Regions from separate parts of the Nitrobacter winogradskyi Nb-255 genome, predicted to be linked through region 1. Evidence: predicted binding sites of a transcription regulator. Region 1 holds the regulator's gene; each other region holds the start of a gene.
What was found. Region 1 encodes HrcA, which represses chaperone genes, less so after heat shock. Its sites were predicted from a motif close to GTTAGCACTCNCNNNNNGNGAGTGCTAAC; they were not measured.

Region 2: a site for HrcA is predicted at 2,426-2,454, ahead of NWI_RS13380 (co-chaperone GroES). Genes of this name have one in related genera too.
Region 3: a site for HrcA is predicted at 2,230-2,258, ahead of groES (co-chaperone GroES). Genes of this name have one in related genera too.

Annotation. Positions count from the first base shown of each region.
Region 1 is NC_007406.1:221,266-225,915, reverse strand. It holds gene NWI_RS01025 (hypothetical protein) at 1-104, shown strand, start outside; gene grpE (nucleotide exchange factor GrpE) at 170-763, opposite strand; gene hrcA (heat-inducible transcriptional repressor HrcA) at 857-1,945, opposite strand; gene rph (ribonuclease PH) at 2,140-2,853, shown strand; gene rdgB (RdgB/HAM1 family non-canonical purine NTP pyrophosphatase) at 2,971-3,606, shown strand; gene hemW (radical SAM family heme chaperone HemW) at 3,593-4,650, shown strand, end outside.
Region 2 is NC_007406.1:2,794,421-2,799,070, reverse strand. It holds gene NWI_RS13390 (hypothetical protein) at 1-144, opposite strand, end outside; gene groL (chaperonin GroEL) at 250-1,896, opposite strand; gene NWI_RS13380 (co-chaperone GroES) at 2,040-2,336, opposite strand; gene NWI_RS13375 (hypothetical protein) at 2,645-3,160, shown strand; gene NWI_RS13370 (protein phosphatase CheZ) at 3,201-3,980, opposite strand; gene NWI_RS13365 (L,D-transpeptidase) at 4,297-4,650, shown strand, end outside.
Region 3 is NC_007406.1:2,309,445-2,314,094, reverse strand. It holds gene NWI_RS11050 (Hsp20/alpha crystallin family protein) at 1-375, opposite strand, end outside; gene NWI_RS11045 (Hsp20 family protein) at 458-922, opposite strand; partial or broken gene NWI_RS11040 (usg protein) at 1,392-1,662, opposite strand; gene NWI_RS11035 (hypothetical protein) at 1,697-2,041, opposite strand; gene groES (co-chaperone GroES) at 2,375-2,689, shown strand; gene groL (chaperonin GroEL) at 2,739-4,367, shown strand; gene NWI_RS11020 (glycosyltransferase family 4 protein) at 4,512-4,650, shown strand, end outside.

The DNA of each region.
Region 1 (4,650 bases):
GCGGAAAAACGGCGATGCGTCTGATCGGAAGCACGCCGCGGAGCGAATGGTCGGACGTTTTTCCGCGCTTCCGCGCGGTTCGTGACGGTATCCGGCCGCGTTAACCTCTCACGCTTCTGATTCAAATCAGAAGCGTGGCTCCGTGATCTTGATCCGACGCGCGCTGCCATTATTCCGGCGCGGCCGCCTTGGCTCCGCCCTTCGCAACGCCCACCAGCGCCGGGCGCAGCACCCGCTCTCCGATCATGTAGCCGGCTTGAATGACCTGGGCGACCGTGCCGACGGGGATCGACGGATCGGGAACTTCGTACATGGCCTGATGGACGTTGGGATCGAATTTTTCGCCCGCCGGATCAAATTTTTTCACGCCATGCTTTTCCAGAGCGTTGTGCAGCGAGCGTTCGGTCAGCTCCACGCCCTCGATCAGGGCTTTCAGGCCGGGATCTGGCGCCGCGCGAGCGTCCGCCGGCACCGCATCAAGCGCGCGCTGCAGATTGTCGGCGATCTCCAGAACGTCGCGCGCGAAGCCCGAGATGCCGTAGGTTCGAGCGTCCGAGACCTCCCGCGCCGTACGCTTGCGCAGATTCTCCATCTCCGCCAGCGTGCGCAACGTCCGATCTTTCGCCTCTGCGAGCTGCTTGTTCAGCGCGTCGAGCGCATCGTCCTCGGGATCGTCCGGCATGACATACGGCTTGGATACCACCGGCTCGACCTCCGCAGCCGGTTCGCCGGACTTGTCTGTTTTGCCGTCGGAATCGGTCATTACGCAGCCTTCTCGCAATTGTCTCGAATGGAAAGGAATGGTCGTGCGGGATATCGTGGTTCAGGCGTAAAAATCAAGCGTGGCGGGTCCGGCTCACCTGCCGAGCATCTGGCTGACGATGCGCGCGGCGTAGTCCACCATCGGGATCACGCGCGCGTAGTTCAGCCGGGTGGGTCCGATCACGCCGAGAACGCCAACGATATGACCGGCGCCATCGCTGTAGGGTGCGATGATCGTCGATGATCCGGACAGCGAGAACAGCTTGTTTTCCGAGCCGATGAAGATCCGCACGCCGTCGGCGCGCTCGGCGCGGCCAAGCAGATCGATCACCTCGCGCTTGGTTTCAAGGTCGTCGAACAATAGCCGCACCCGTTCGAGGTCCTCCATCGCGTGCAGGTCCTCGAGCAGGTTGGCGTGGCCTCGCACGATCAATTGGCGGTCGTCGCTGTCGCCGCCGGACCAGCTCGCGATTCCGGCCGCGACGATTTTTTGTGTGAGCTGATCGAGCTCCGCCTTGCTTTGCGCCAGCGCGGTTTCCAGCTCGAGCCGGGCCTCGGCGAGCGTCCGGCCGCGAATCCGGGCATTCAGAAAATTGGATGCTTCCGTCAGCGCTGAGGCCGGAACGCCGGAAGGGAGCGTCAGCACGCGATTTTCGACCTGTCCGTCTTCTGCGACCAGCACCACCAGCGCCTTGTCGGGCTCCAGCCTGACAAACTCGATATGCTTCAAGCGCACGTTTGATTTCGCCGTCAGCACCACCGCCGCCGTCCGGGTCAATCCGGACAGCCGCGTCAAGGCTTCCTCCAGCGCGGCCTCGACCGATTGCGCCTTGCCGACCGACGCGAGCTGGCTCTGGATCGATTGGCGTTCCGGTTCGGTGAGATCTCCAACCTGCATCAGGGCATCGACAAAAAAACGCAGGCCGAGCTCGGTCGGCAGGCGCCCGGCCGAGGTGTGCGGCGCGTAAATCAGCCCGAGCTGTTCGAGATCGGACATCACATTGCGGACCGAGGCCGGAGAGAGCGGCACCGCGATCAGCCGGGAAATGTTGCGGGAGCCCACGGGTTCGCCCGTTGCAAGATAGCTCTCGACGATCTGGCGAAAAATGTCGCGCGAGCGCTCGTTCAACTGGGCAAGCCCGGCGTTCGGTGCAATCAGACCAATCGGATCGTGATGGGCCAACGCTATTATCTCCCGCGCATAATGTTCGTCGTGCCTGAGACCGCTTCTAATCTGTCTCTCCCTCGCACCAGTTACAAGCAGGCTTTGGGCAATTGCGGTTCTGAGAGCAATTGCAAGTCTGACCCTTGCCGGTGCGGCTCCCCACCCCTAAAAGCACGGCACGAAGATTCTCATGAATTGCTGGAGGGGTTCCCATGCGACCTAGCCGTCGTGCACCGGATGAACTGCGCGCCGTGTCGCTGGAACGAGGCGTGGTCAAATACGCCGAAGGCTCCTGCTTGGTGAAGTTCGGCGATACCCATGTGCTGGTCACCGCGACGCTCGAGGAGCGGCTGCCGCCATGGCTCAAGGGCCAGGGCCGGGGCTGGGTGACGGCCGAATACGGAATGCTGCCTCGCGCCACGCTGGAGCGGACCCGGCGCGAGGCCTCCGCCGGCAAGCAGGGCGGCCGGACCGTCGAAATCCAGCGCCTGATCGGCCGTTCCCTGCGGGCCGCGGTCGATCTCGAGGCGCTCGGCGAGCGCCAGATCACGATCGATTGCGACGTCATTCAGGCCGACGGCGGCACGCGCACCGCGTCGATCACCGGCGCCTGGGTCGCGCTGGCCGACTGCGTCAACTGGATGAAGGCCCGCAACATGCTCAAGGCCGGCGTGCTTCGAGGCAATGTCGCGGCGATCTCCTGCGGCATCTACAACGGCACGCCTGTCCTCGATCTAGACTATGCCGAGGATTCGGAAGCCGATACAGACGCAAACTTCGTGATGACCGGCGAAGGACGCATCATCGAGGTGCAGGGAACCGCCGAAAAGGTGCCTTTCTCCGATGATGAGTTTCTCGCGCTGATGGCGCTGGCGAAAAAAGGGGTCGCGCGGCTGGTGGATTTGCAGAAAATGGCGGTGGCGTGATTCGCCGCTTGCGCGGTTCATCCGCAGGACTTGCGTCCTGTCGCGTTTTCCAGCGAAGCGGGCTTCCCGTCGCGTCAGGAAAACCTTTCAGAACAAGAAGCTGAAGTCCGATCGGTCATGCATCGTCGAATCGCCGGCAAGCTCGTGATCGCCACCCACAATCCCGGCAAGCTCGCCGAGATCCGCGAGCTGCTTGCGCCTTATGGCGTCGAAGCGGTCTCCGCGGGCGAACTCGGTCTCGACGAGCCTGAGGAAACAGGCGAGGATTTCCGCGCCAATGCCCGGATCAAGGCGACCTCTGCTGCCCTGAGCGCAAAGCTTCCGGCCTTTGCCGATGATTCCGGCCTGGTCGTCGATGCGCTCGACGGCGCGCCGGGCATCCACTCCGCACGATGGGCCGGCAAACCTGCGGATTTTTCCGCGGCGATGGCGCGGATCGAGCGCCTTCTGCAGGAGCGCGGCGCGACCAGCGCGGACCAGCGTAAGGCTCACTTCATTTCGGCGCTCTGCGTCGCGTGGCCGGACGGCCATCTCCAGGAAGTCGAAGGCCGCGTGGACGGCACGCTGGTCTGGCCGCCGCGGGGCACGGCCGGTTTCGGCTATGATCCGGTATTTCTGCCGGACGGGCACGGCCGCACCTTCGGCGAGATGGCCGGCATCGAGAAGCATGGGCTTCCGCCGCGCGGTCTTGGCCTGTCGCATCGCGCCCGCGCATTCGTGAAACTGGCGGAGATTGCCCTTGAGCCCCGCTGATCCGGCCGCTGCGTTCGGCGTTTACATCCACTGGCCGTTCTGCCTGTCGAAGTGTCCGTATTGCGATTTCAACAGTCACGTGCGCCACGCGCCGATCGATGAAGAACGCTTTACACGGGCTTTCGCGCGCGAGATCGAGACCACGGCGGCCCGCTCGCGCGGACGCACGGTGTCCTCGATTTTCCTCGGCGGCGGCACGCCGTCCCTGATGCGGCCGCAGACCGTGGGCGCCATTCTCGACGCAATCGGAAAGCATTGGAGCGTTGCCGATGACGTCGAGGTCACGCTGGAAGCCAATCCGACCAGCGTGGAGGCCACACGATTCCGCGGCTACCGCGCCGCGGGCGTCAATCGGGTCTCGCTCGGGGTGCAGGCGCTCGACGATTCCTCGCTGAAGGCGCTCGGTCGGCTGCACACGGCGCGCGAGGCGCAGGATGCGGTTGCGATCGCGCGCTCGGTCTTCGATCGCTATTCCTTCGATCTGATCTATGCGCGTCCGGACCAGACACCGGCGATGTGGGCCGGGGAGTTGCAGCGCGCGATCTCGGAGGCGGCGGAGCATCTGTCGCTCTATCAATTGACGATCGAAGCGGGGACGCCGTTTTTCGACCTGCATGCGGCGGGGAAGCTCAAGACCCCCGATGAGGCGATGGCGCGAGACTTGTACGACGTCACGCAGGACGTCTGCGCGCGTCATGGCCTGCCCGCTTACGAGATCTCGAACCATGCGCGGCCGGGCGCGGAATGCCGGCACAATCTGGTCTACTGGCGCGGTCAGGAATATGCGGGCATCGGCCCCGGAGCGCACGGTCGCCTCGACATCGACGGCGTCAGGCACGCCATCGCCACCGAGAAGCGGCCCGAAGCCTGGCTCATGCGCGTCGAGGCGAACGGCAACGGAATTGTCGCCGATGACCCGTTGAACAGCGAAGAGCGCGCCGACGAATTCCTGCTCATGGGACTGCGCTTGCGCGAGGGCATCGATCCGCGGCGCTACGCGGCGCTGTCGGGCCGCTCTCTTGATCCCCGGCGCATCGCGATCCT
Region 2 (4,650 bases), 830 kb from region 1:
GCCTTCCATCAGTCCGTCGATGGAGGTGAAGTATCTGACCTCCGCGCCGCCGGGCGTCGTCCTGGGAAGCGGCCTGTCCTGCGCCCGCGGAGTCGCCGGCAAAACGATCATCAGGCTGATCAGGCATAGCCCCAGCGCGCGCATGGAAAATCCCCGCTTGTCGAATCGACCTCTAGCCTAGAACCTGCTTTGCGAAAAAAGAAGGCCGCGCAGAGGCGGCCTTCTGACGAAGTCGTGCCGTGGAAGGGCTCAGAAACCCATGCCGCCCATTCCACCCATGCCGCCGCCGCCAGCAGGCATGGCCGGAGGCTCGTCCTTCGGAAGTTCGGCGACCATGGCCTCGGTGGTCACGAGCAGGCCCGCGATCGACGAGGCGTCCTGCAAGGCGGTGCGCACGACCTTGGCCGGATCGATGATGCCCTTGGCGACCATGTCGACATACTCTTCCTTCTGGGCGTCGAAGCCGAAGGTCTCGGTCTTGTTTTCGAGGATTTTGCCCACCACGATGGAGCCCTCGACGCCGGCGTTTTCCGCGATCTGGCGGATCGGGGCTTCCAGCGCCTTCAGCACGATGTTGATGCCGGCCTGCACATCGGAGTTGTCGTTGTTGATGCGGCCGACCGCCTTCCTGGCCCGCAGCAGCGCGGTGCCGCCGCCGGGCACGATGCCTTCCTCGACCGCGGCGCGCGTGGCGTTGAGGGCGTCCTCGACACGATCCTTCTTTTCCTTGACCTCGATCTCGGTCGCGCCTCCGACACGGATGACCGCGACGCCGCCTGCGAGCTTGGCCAGGCGTTCCTGCAGCTTCTCGCGGTCATAGTCGGAGGTGGTCTCCTCGATCCGCGCCCTGATCTGTCCGACGCGTGCCTCGATGTCCTTTTTCTTGCCCGCGCCGTTGACGATGGTGGTGTTCTCCTTGTCGATCAGCACCTTCTTGGCGCGGCCAAGCATGTTCAGGGTGACGTTTTCGAGCTTCATGCCGAGTTCGTCGGAGATGAGCTGGCCGCTGGTCAGGATGGCGATGTCCTCCAGCATGGCCTTGCGGCGATCGCCGAAGCCGGGCGCCTTCACCGCGGCCACCTTCAGGCCGCCCCGAAGCCGATTGACCACCAGGGCTGCCAGCGCCTCGCCTTCGACGTCTTCCGCGACGATCAGCAGCGGCTTGCCGGATTTCACGACCGCTTCGAGCACCGGCAGCAAGGCCTGAAGGCCGGTCAGCTTCTTCTCGTGCAGCAGGATGTAGGCGTCGTCGAGTTCAGCAGCCATTTTCTCCGCGTTGGTCACGAAGTAGGGGCTCAGATAGCCGCGATCGAACTTCATGCCCTCCACGATGTCGACGTCGGTTTCGAGCGACTTGTTCTCCTCGACGGTGATGACGCCGTCATTGCCGACCTTCTGCATCGCCTGCGCGATCATCTTGCCGATCGAGGCGTCGCCATTGGACGAGATGGTGCCGACCTGAGCGACTTCGGCCGAGGAGGCGACCGCCTTCGCGCGCTTGCCGATGTCCTTCACAACCGCTGCGACGGCGATGTCGATGCCGCGCTTGAGGTCCATGGGGTTCATGCCGGCGGCAACCGCCTTCGCGCCCTCGCGGACGATGGCCTGCGCCAGCACCGTGGCGGTGGTGGTGCCGTCGCCGGCGAGATCGTTGGTCTTGGAGGCGACCTCGCGCACCATCTGGGCGCCCATGTTCTCGAACCTGTCCTCGAGCTCGATCTCCTTGGCGACGGTGACGCCGTCCTTGGTGATGCGGGGCGCGCCGAAGCTCCTCTCGATCACGACGTTGCGGCCTTTCGGGCCGAGCGTCACCTTCACCGCATCGGCGAGAATATCGACGCCGCGCAGCATGCGTTGACGCGCGTCGCCGGAAAACTTGACGTCTTTGGCGGCCATTTACAGTGCTCCTGATGATACGATCGTTTTGCTTTCGTCATGCCCGCGTTCGTCCGGGCATCCACGTCTTTGTCGCGCCGAAACGGATAAGACGTGGATGGCCGGGACAAGCCCGGCCATGACGAGGGGAAGATGTGATACGGCTAGCCGACCACGCCCATGATGTCGGACTCCTTCATGATAAGGAGTTCCTGGCCGTCGAGCTTGATCTCGGTGCCCGACCATTTGCCGAACAGCACCTTGTCGCCGACCTTGATATCGACAGGCGTGAGCTTGCCGGTTTCGTCGCGTCCGCCGGGACCGACCGCCACGACCTCGCCCTGCGAGGGCTTCTCCTTTGCCGAGTCGGGAATGATGATGCCGCCTTTGGTCTTTTCCTCGGCGTCGATCCGTTTGACCACGACACGGTCATGCAGCGGACGAAATTTGGTCTTAGCCATAACGCTCCTCCAGGGGGTTCGCAGGACTCTGAATTGCCATCGACGGGATGCATGCGCTCTGATCCGCGGCGGCCGAGCGATTCGTACCTTTTGGCAATCGTATTGCGAGAGTGCCACTCATTGGCGGGAATATGGCTTGGCAGCCATGCTGTCAAGCAAGCCCCTTAAGCTGTTAGTGAGGGGTGTAGGATAGACGCAATCATGTCGTGGCTTCTCCGTGTCGGCGAAAGCGGGTGCCGCGACCTCACTTACTATAGGCTCGGTCGCCTGGGGCGCAGCGGCCGGGAATTCGATCGGGGAACTTGACAATGGTCAGATCAGACGGCGGACGCGCGGCTTTGAACCTTGGGGCGGCCGCGGCCCTGGCGGTTTTTCTCGGCGGATGCGGATCGATCGGCTCGATCGGACTGTCGCCGCAGCCGGCGCAGCCGCCCCAGCCGCCCGTCGAGCCTGAGCTTCCGGCCTCGATCCGCGCCGAGGAACTGGTCGGACGGTGGGGCCTTGCATCCTATCAGAACCCGAACGACCGGGCGCGGACCGAGGCGGCGGCAAAGTCGCAGTGCCGCAATCCCTATGTGATCAGCGCGGGCGGCAATGGCGGCGTCATCATGCATCTTGCCGATGAGGCGACGCCGCAGGAGCTGCGGCTCAAGGGCAGCCAGAGCGGCAAGAACTACATCGGGCCGGAAGGTCCGCCCGGCGGCCCGAAAGACCGCGAGATCGTCTCCTTCGATGGCCGCGTGCTGGTCACGCGCTTCATCGATCCGGACGCGGCGACCCGCTATGGCAACATGGTTTATATCCGCTGCGCGCCGAAGCGCTGAGCGTCGGGTTAGTGTATGGTCGAACCTGGCTCGGCAGGATCTAACCGAACAGCGCGTCGATATCGTCCTGGGAGGCGTGCCCCTCGTCGCCTTCGAGCTTCGGGCCGTTGAGCAGTTTCGCATCGCCGACGCGGTTGTCGATGACCGGCGGAGCATGGGCGCGGATGGCGTCGACGCCGCCCCAGATATCCATCATGACATTGATGTGATGTTCGATGAACGTCATCGTGCTCATCACCTTGGCGATGCGCTGGCCGGTGAGATCCTGGAAGTTGCACGCCTCGAAAATAGAGATCACGCGCTCCTGGATGTCCTCGCTCAGCAGCCGGGCCTGCTCCGGGGAAGCCGCGCCGGACAGCGCGCCGGCTGACTGATCGATCGCCTCGGCCGCCTCCAGGATCCGTTGGGTCGCCTGCTCGGTACCTCCCACCACGGCGTCAAGCTCGTCGGTGACCTTCGCCATCTCGTTGCCGTCGAAGCTCTTTCCATGCAGAACCGCAATCTCCTGCTTGGTGCGGTTGATGGCTTCATAGATCAAATCGAGCTCGGTCTTGAGCTTTTCACACTGTTCGATCTGTGTGCGGTAGGTTTGCAGCAGCGCCTGAGCATCGGTGGCCTCGCGACCGGCGTCTGGCTCGTTGTCCGCGTCGCTCTGCTTCGGATCGCTGCGGTGCGGCGCTCCCATCTGCTGGCGGATCGCCCGCAGCTCCGCCATGATCTCGCGATGCACCGGCATTGGCGCCTCGTCGAGGGTTGCGATAGCCGGCGTGCCGCCGCTCAGGATTTCCTCGACGCGGAAGCGCTTGCGTTGAACGGCCATCGGACTCTCCGGCTTCTGGATTCGTCCGGTTTTACACCGGCGTGTTTTAACGCCCGGTTCATGTGGAAATCGCTTGCCGTGAATCCACTTGCTTTCTCGCGGAGCGTTTCCTCGCGGGGAGCGATGCTCGTTCGTTCATGGAAAATAAACGCTACGGGAAAGAACCCCGTCACATCCGACGGTGTGATGAATCCAACGATCGTTCTGTTTACCAAACCGACGCGGGTTTGGATTCTTATTCACTGTGCGGGAAGGGCGCCACGATCGACGCGGCTTCCCGGCGACCATCCACGGCGAAACAGTGCAGAGTACGTCGATGTTCAGACACATACCCTTCGCGCTTCTGGCGGGCGTGTCGCTTGCCGACCTCGGAATCCAGCAGGCGTCTGCAAGAGACTTGCAAGCCAGGTTCTTCACCGAGCCGACCGTCGTTTACGCCGGTCAATCCGCGCCGCAGCCGACCGGGCAACATCTTGCATATGCGGGACGGCGCGACATGGGCGGCGGCTTCATCGAGTTGCTGTTTGGAGATAACCAGCGGCAGGGATCGCATTATCAGCAGGAGCCTTATGATTCGCGTCCGCTTTATGCGCCGCAACCGCAGCAGACCATGCCGGAGCAGGACGCGAGCGAGGCCGCGCATCCCGCATTCGATCCGAAATTCGAGCGG
Region 3 (4,650 bases), 1.3 Mb from region 1:
GATGCGTCGCTCAAACCGGCCGTAGAAGCGCTCGCTGAACAGCCTGTCATTGTCTTCCGTCTCAGTCCTCTTCTCGCCCTTGATGGCGAGCACGCCATTCGACAGCTGGACTTCGACGTCTTTTTCCTCGAGGCCAGGGAGCTCGGCGGTGACCCTCACCTCTTTGTCGTTCTCGCTCACCTCGATGCTCGGCCATGACCAGGCGCGGTCGAACACGCGGTCGAAGCGGAAGGGGTTGAGGTCGAGCCCGCGGAAGACGTCGTCGAACAAGCGGTTCATTTCACGGTGCAAAGTCAGGAAGGGCGTTCCTTCCTCCCCGCGCTGCACCGGAACGCGGCTGCTGCGGTTCCAGGGAATGAGATCTCTCATGCTCATGTTGTGCCTCCTATCTCAAACGGGGGCGCGCGTGGCCAAGGCCACACGCGACCACCTCCAGCCGGCCCGATCGGACTTACGATCAGGCCGCTTGCTTCTGCTCGATTTGTTGGGTCTCGCTGCGGAAAGGACCGGATTTGATCGCGATCCGGCGCGGCTTCATGGCCTCCGGCAATTCGCGCACCAGGTCGACCTGCAGGAGCCCGTCCTCGAACGAGGCGCCCTTCACCTCGACGTAGTCGGCGAGGTTGAACTGGCGCCGGAACGGACGCCCGGAGATGCCCTGGTAGAGGTACTCGCGATCATCCTTCTCGGCCTTGCGGCCTTCCACGGTAAGCATGTTCTGCTCCGCCGTGACGGTGATCTCCTCCGGCTTGAAGCCAGCCAGAGCCAGCGAGATGCGATAGTTGTCCTCACCGGTCCGCGCGATGTTGTAGGGCGGGTAATTGTCCTCGCCCGCCAACCGAAGCGAATCGTCGATGAGATCGACGAGGCGATCAAAACCGACGGTCGATCGCCAGATGGGTGTGAGATCGAAGTCTCTCATAGCCACATCCTCCATTGAGCAACATGGTACGAGGGGCGCCCAAAGAGCCGACGCCCCTTTGGACTTTGCCGATCCCCGACGGGGCGATCGGCGATTTGCGATTTAGGAAAGCTGGTCGCGGCGTCAAGGGGCCTGCCCGTCGTCAAGAGCATTCGAAGCCAGTTGCCCCTGCCACTTCGTCGGGCCAGCCACTGAATCGCCGTGCCGGCACCTAACCGCGCTATTTGTGTTGCGGCGGTCTGTAGCCGTGCTCAGCCAGCCTCGCGGGCGAAGACGTGCTCGCCGTCGTCGGTCCCAGTCGAAGAGAATCATGATCGCCAAGACCATCGCCACAAAGGCGACGCTCGAGGAACTGTGCAGCGCCTGGGCAAGGCGTTGCCTAATGAGGGCCGGCTGCCGCGCAGCACCGAGCTGGTCGAACCCCTATTATCTCGGATGATGAAACAGGTGCGACAGCGACGTCAGCTCTATGCGTGACAATGGCGCCGTCAACCGCCCGCCATTCGGCCGGCCGGATCAGCCGCCGGTGCGCGACCCTGACCGAGTGCAGCGCGCCTTCGAGTTCGCGCTGCCAATAGTCAAGGAAGCCATGGAGCGTCGGGAAAGTCCGGCGCCGTATCGTAATCCTGCCAGACATAGAGTTGCAGGACAGCCGGGTGGTCCGGCAAATGGTAGTGGATTTCCGCGGTGGTCAATCCATAGCCGTGCCATTGCAGCAAAAACTCCCGGCTCGCAGCCATTGGTTCCGGTCCTCCAAAGTTGCGGCTTGATGCTTCACGTGGTCGGAGGGCAAACGGTGTTGTCAGCTGGAAATGCCGGCGTCCTGGCAGGGGGCCGAGCGAGATCGTCCAGTCGACGCAGTGCGTCCATGACGTCGTCGAACGACACCGGCGCGGGGGTACCAGGGATTTGACGCAAGGCTGGCATGGACTCGACCGCGCAGGCGTCCGACGCCCAGGACGAAAGAATGGCCCGCTTCTCCGAAAGACCAAGGTGCGGATCGTCGATGACCTCGCGTGGATGCTTGTAGAACTGCGCCGGATTCAAAAGCCGATCGAGATGCGGATCGTCGGTGCTGAGATGAGACGGCGATGTCGCGTGCTTGCTCGTTCCCACCATGGCGGTCTCCTGATTCCAATGCTCCTTTCCGAAGAGTGCGCAGGGTTTCCCAAGAGTGCGCAGGGGCCGCTCGGGCCCGGCATCAGCGATGATTTTGGTAGGACCTTTTTTTCTTCAAGAGGGCAGGCTTTGACCGCTAGGGCGAGCGATGCACAGAAAACTTCAAGTATATCAATGCATTAAGGTGCATTGGCGCTCCAGGGCGCGGAGTGCCAAAAATTTTGCGCCGACCTCTTGAACTCGATTTTTCCCGATCCTAGCTCGATTTCCGCGCCGGCCGGCGACACCGGCTTGCGCCTTATAACATCGCTGATCTGAGCAAGGAGGATTTGCATGCATTTCCGCCCGCTGCACGACCGTGTCGTCGTGCGTCGTATTGATGCCGAGGAGAAGACCACCGGGGGCATCATCATTCCCGACACCGCAAAGGAAAAGCCGCAGGAAGGCGAGATTGTTGCCGCCGGTCCCGGTGCCCGCAACGAGAAGGGCGAACTCGTCCCCCTCGATGTGAAAGCCGGTGACCATATCCTCTTCGGCAAATGGTCCGGCACCGAGGTCAAGATCGACGGCGAGGAACTGCTCATCATGAAGGAGAGCGACATCCTTGGCGTCGTCGAGAAGGTCGGGACGATCAAGAAGGCGGCCTGACGAGATCATCCACTCATCATCAACATCGCTGAGAAAGGAGGTTACAGCCATGGCTGCCAAGGAAGTGAGGTTCTCGTCGGACGCGCGGGAAAAGATGCTGCGCGGCGTGGACACGCTTGCAAATGCGGTCAAGGTCACGCTCGGCCCCAAGGGACGCAACGTCGTTATCGAGAAGTCGTTCGGTGCGCCCCGCATCACCAAGGACGGCGTCACCGTCGCCAAGGAGATCGAGCTCGACGACAAGTTCGAGAATATGGGCGCGCAGATGGTGCGCGAGGTGGCGTCCAAGACCAACGATCTCGCCGGCGACGGGACGACGACCGCGACGGTGCTGGCGCAGGCGATTGTTAAGGAAGGTGCCAAGGCGGTGGCGGCCGGTATGAACCCGATGGACCTCAAGCGCGGCATCGATCTCGCCGTCGAGGCCGTCGTCAAGGACCTCACCAAGAATGCCAAGAAGATCACATCCAATTCCGAGATCGCGCAGGTTGCGACCATCTCGGCCAACGGGGATACCGAGATCGGTCGGTTCCTCGCCGAGGCCATGCAGAAGGTCGGCAACGAAGGCGTAATCACGGTCGAAGAGGCGAAGAGCCTGGAGACCGAGCTCGAAGTGGTCGAAGGCATGCAGTTCGACCGCGGCTACGTTTCCCCGTATTTCGTGACCGACGCCGAGAAGATGCGTGTGGAGTTCGAAGATCCCTATGTTCTGATCCACGAGAAGAAGCTCTCCGGCCTGCAAGCGATGGTGCCGCTTCTCGAATCCGTCGTTCAGTCCGGCAAGCCGCTCCTGGTCATCGCGGAGGATGTCGAGGGCGAGGCGCTCGCGACGCTGGTCGTCAACAAGTTGCGCGGCGGCCTCAAGGTTGCGGCCGTCAAGGCGCCGGGCTTCGGTGACCGCCGCAAGGCCATGCTCGAGGACATCGCGATCCTCACTGGCGGCACGGCGATCTCCGAGGATCTCGGGATCAAGCTCGAGAACGTGACGCTCAATATGCTCGGCCGCGCCAAGAAGGTCGTGATCGACAAGGAGAATACCACGATCGTCGATGGCGCCGGCCGCAAGAAGGACATCGAAGCGCGCGTGACCCAGATCAAGGCGCAGATCGAGGAGACCACGTCCGACTACGACCGCGAGAAGCTGCAGGAGCGTCTTGCCAAGCTCGCGGGAGGCGTCGCGGTAATCCGTGTTGGCGGGGCCACTGAGGTCGAGGTCAAGGAGCGCAAGGATCGTGTCGACGATGCAATGCATGCGACCCGCGCGGCGGTCGAGGAGGGCATTCTGCCGGGCGGTGGTGTGGCGTTGTTACGCGCCCTGAAGGCGCTCGACGCTGTCAAACCGGATAACCCCGATCAGAAGGCCGGCGTCGACATCGTGCGCCGTGCGATCCAGGTGCCTGCCCGGCAGATCATCCAGAATGCCGGCGAGGACGGTTCTCTGGTCGTCGGCAAGCTCTTGGAGAAGAATACCTACAATTGGGGCTTCAACGCCGCGACCGGCGAATATCAAGACCTGGTCGGGGTCGGCGTGATTGATCCCGCCAAGGTCGTCCGCACGGCGTTGCAGGACGCAGCCTCAGTCGCTTCGTTGTTGATCACGACCGAAGCGCTGGTGGCCGAGAAGCCGAAGAAGGACGTGGCTCCCGCGCTTCCGCCCGGCGGCGGCATGGACTTCTGATAGGTCCCTGAGACCCGCAGTTCCTGCGGGTCTCTTCTTCTTCTTCTGCTGCTGTGTCCGACAGGAACGGCGACATGCCGCGCGGGCCCTACGGCCGTGCGGGATGACTGTCCATGCTTCGCTCACATGAGGAGGTCTTTGCTGATGAAAATCGCCCAGATTGCACCGCTCGCGGAATGCTGTCCGCCCAAGCTCTATGGGGGCACGGAGCGGATCGTGTCCTATCTCACCGAGGAACTGGTCCGCCAGGGCCACGAGGTGACATTATTCGCCAGCGGAGACT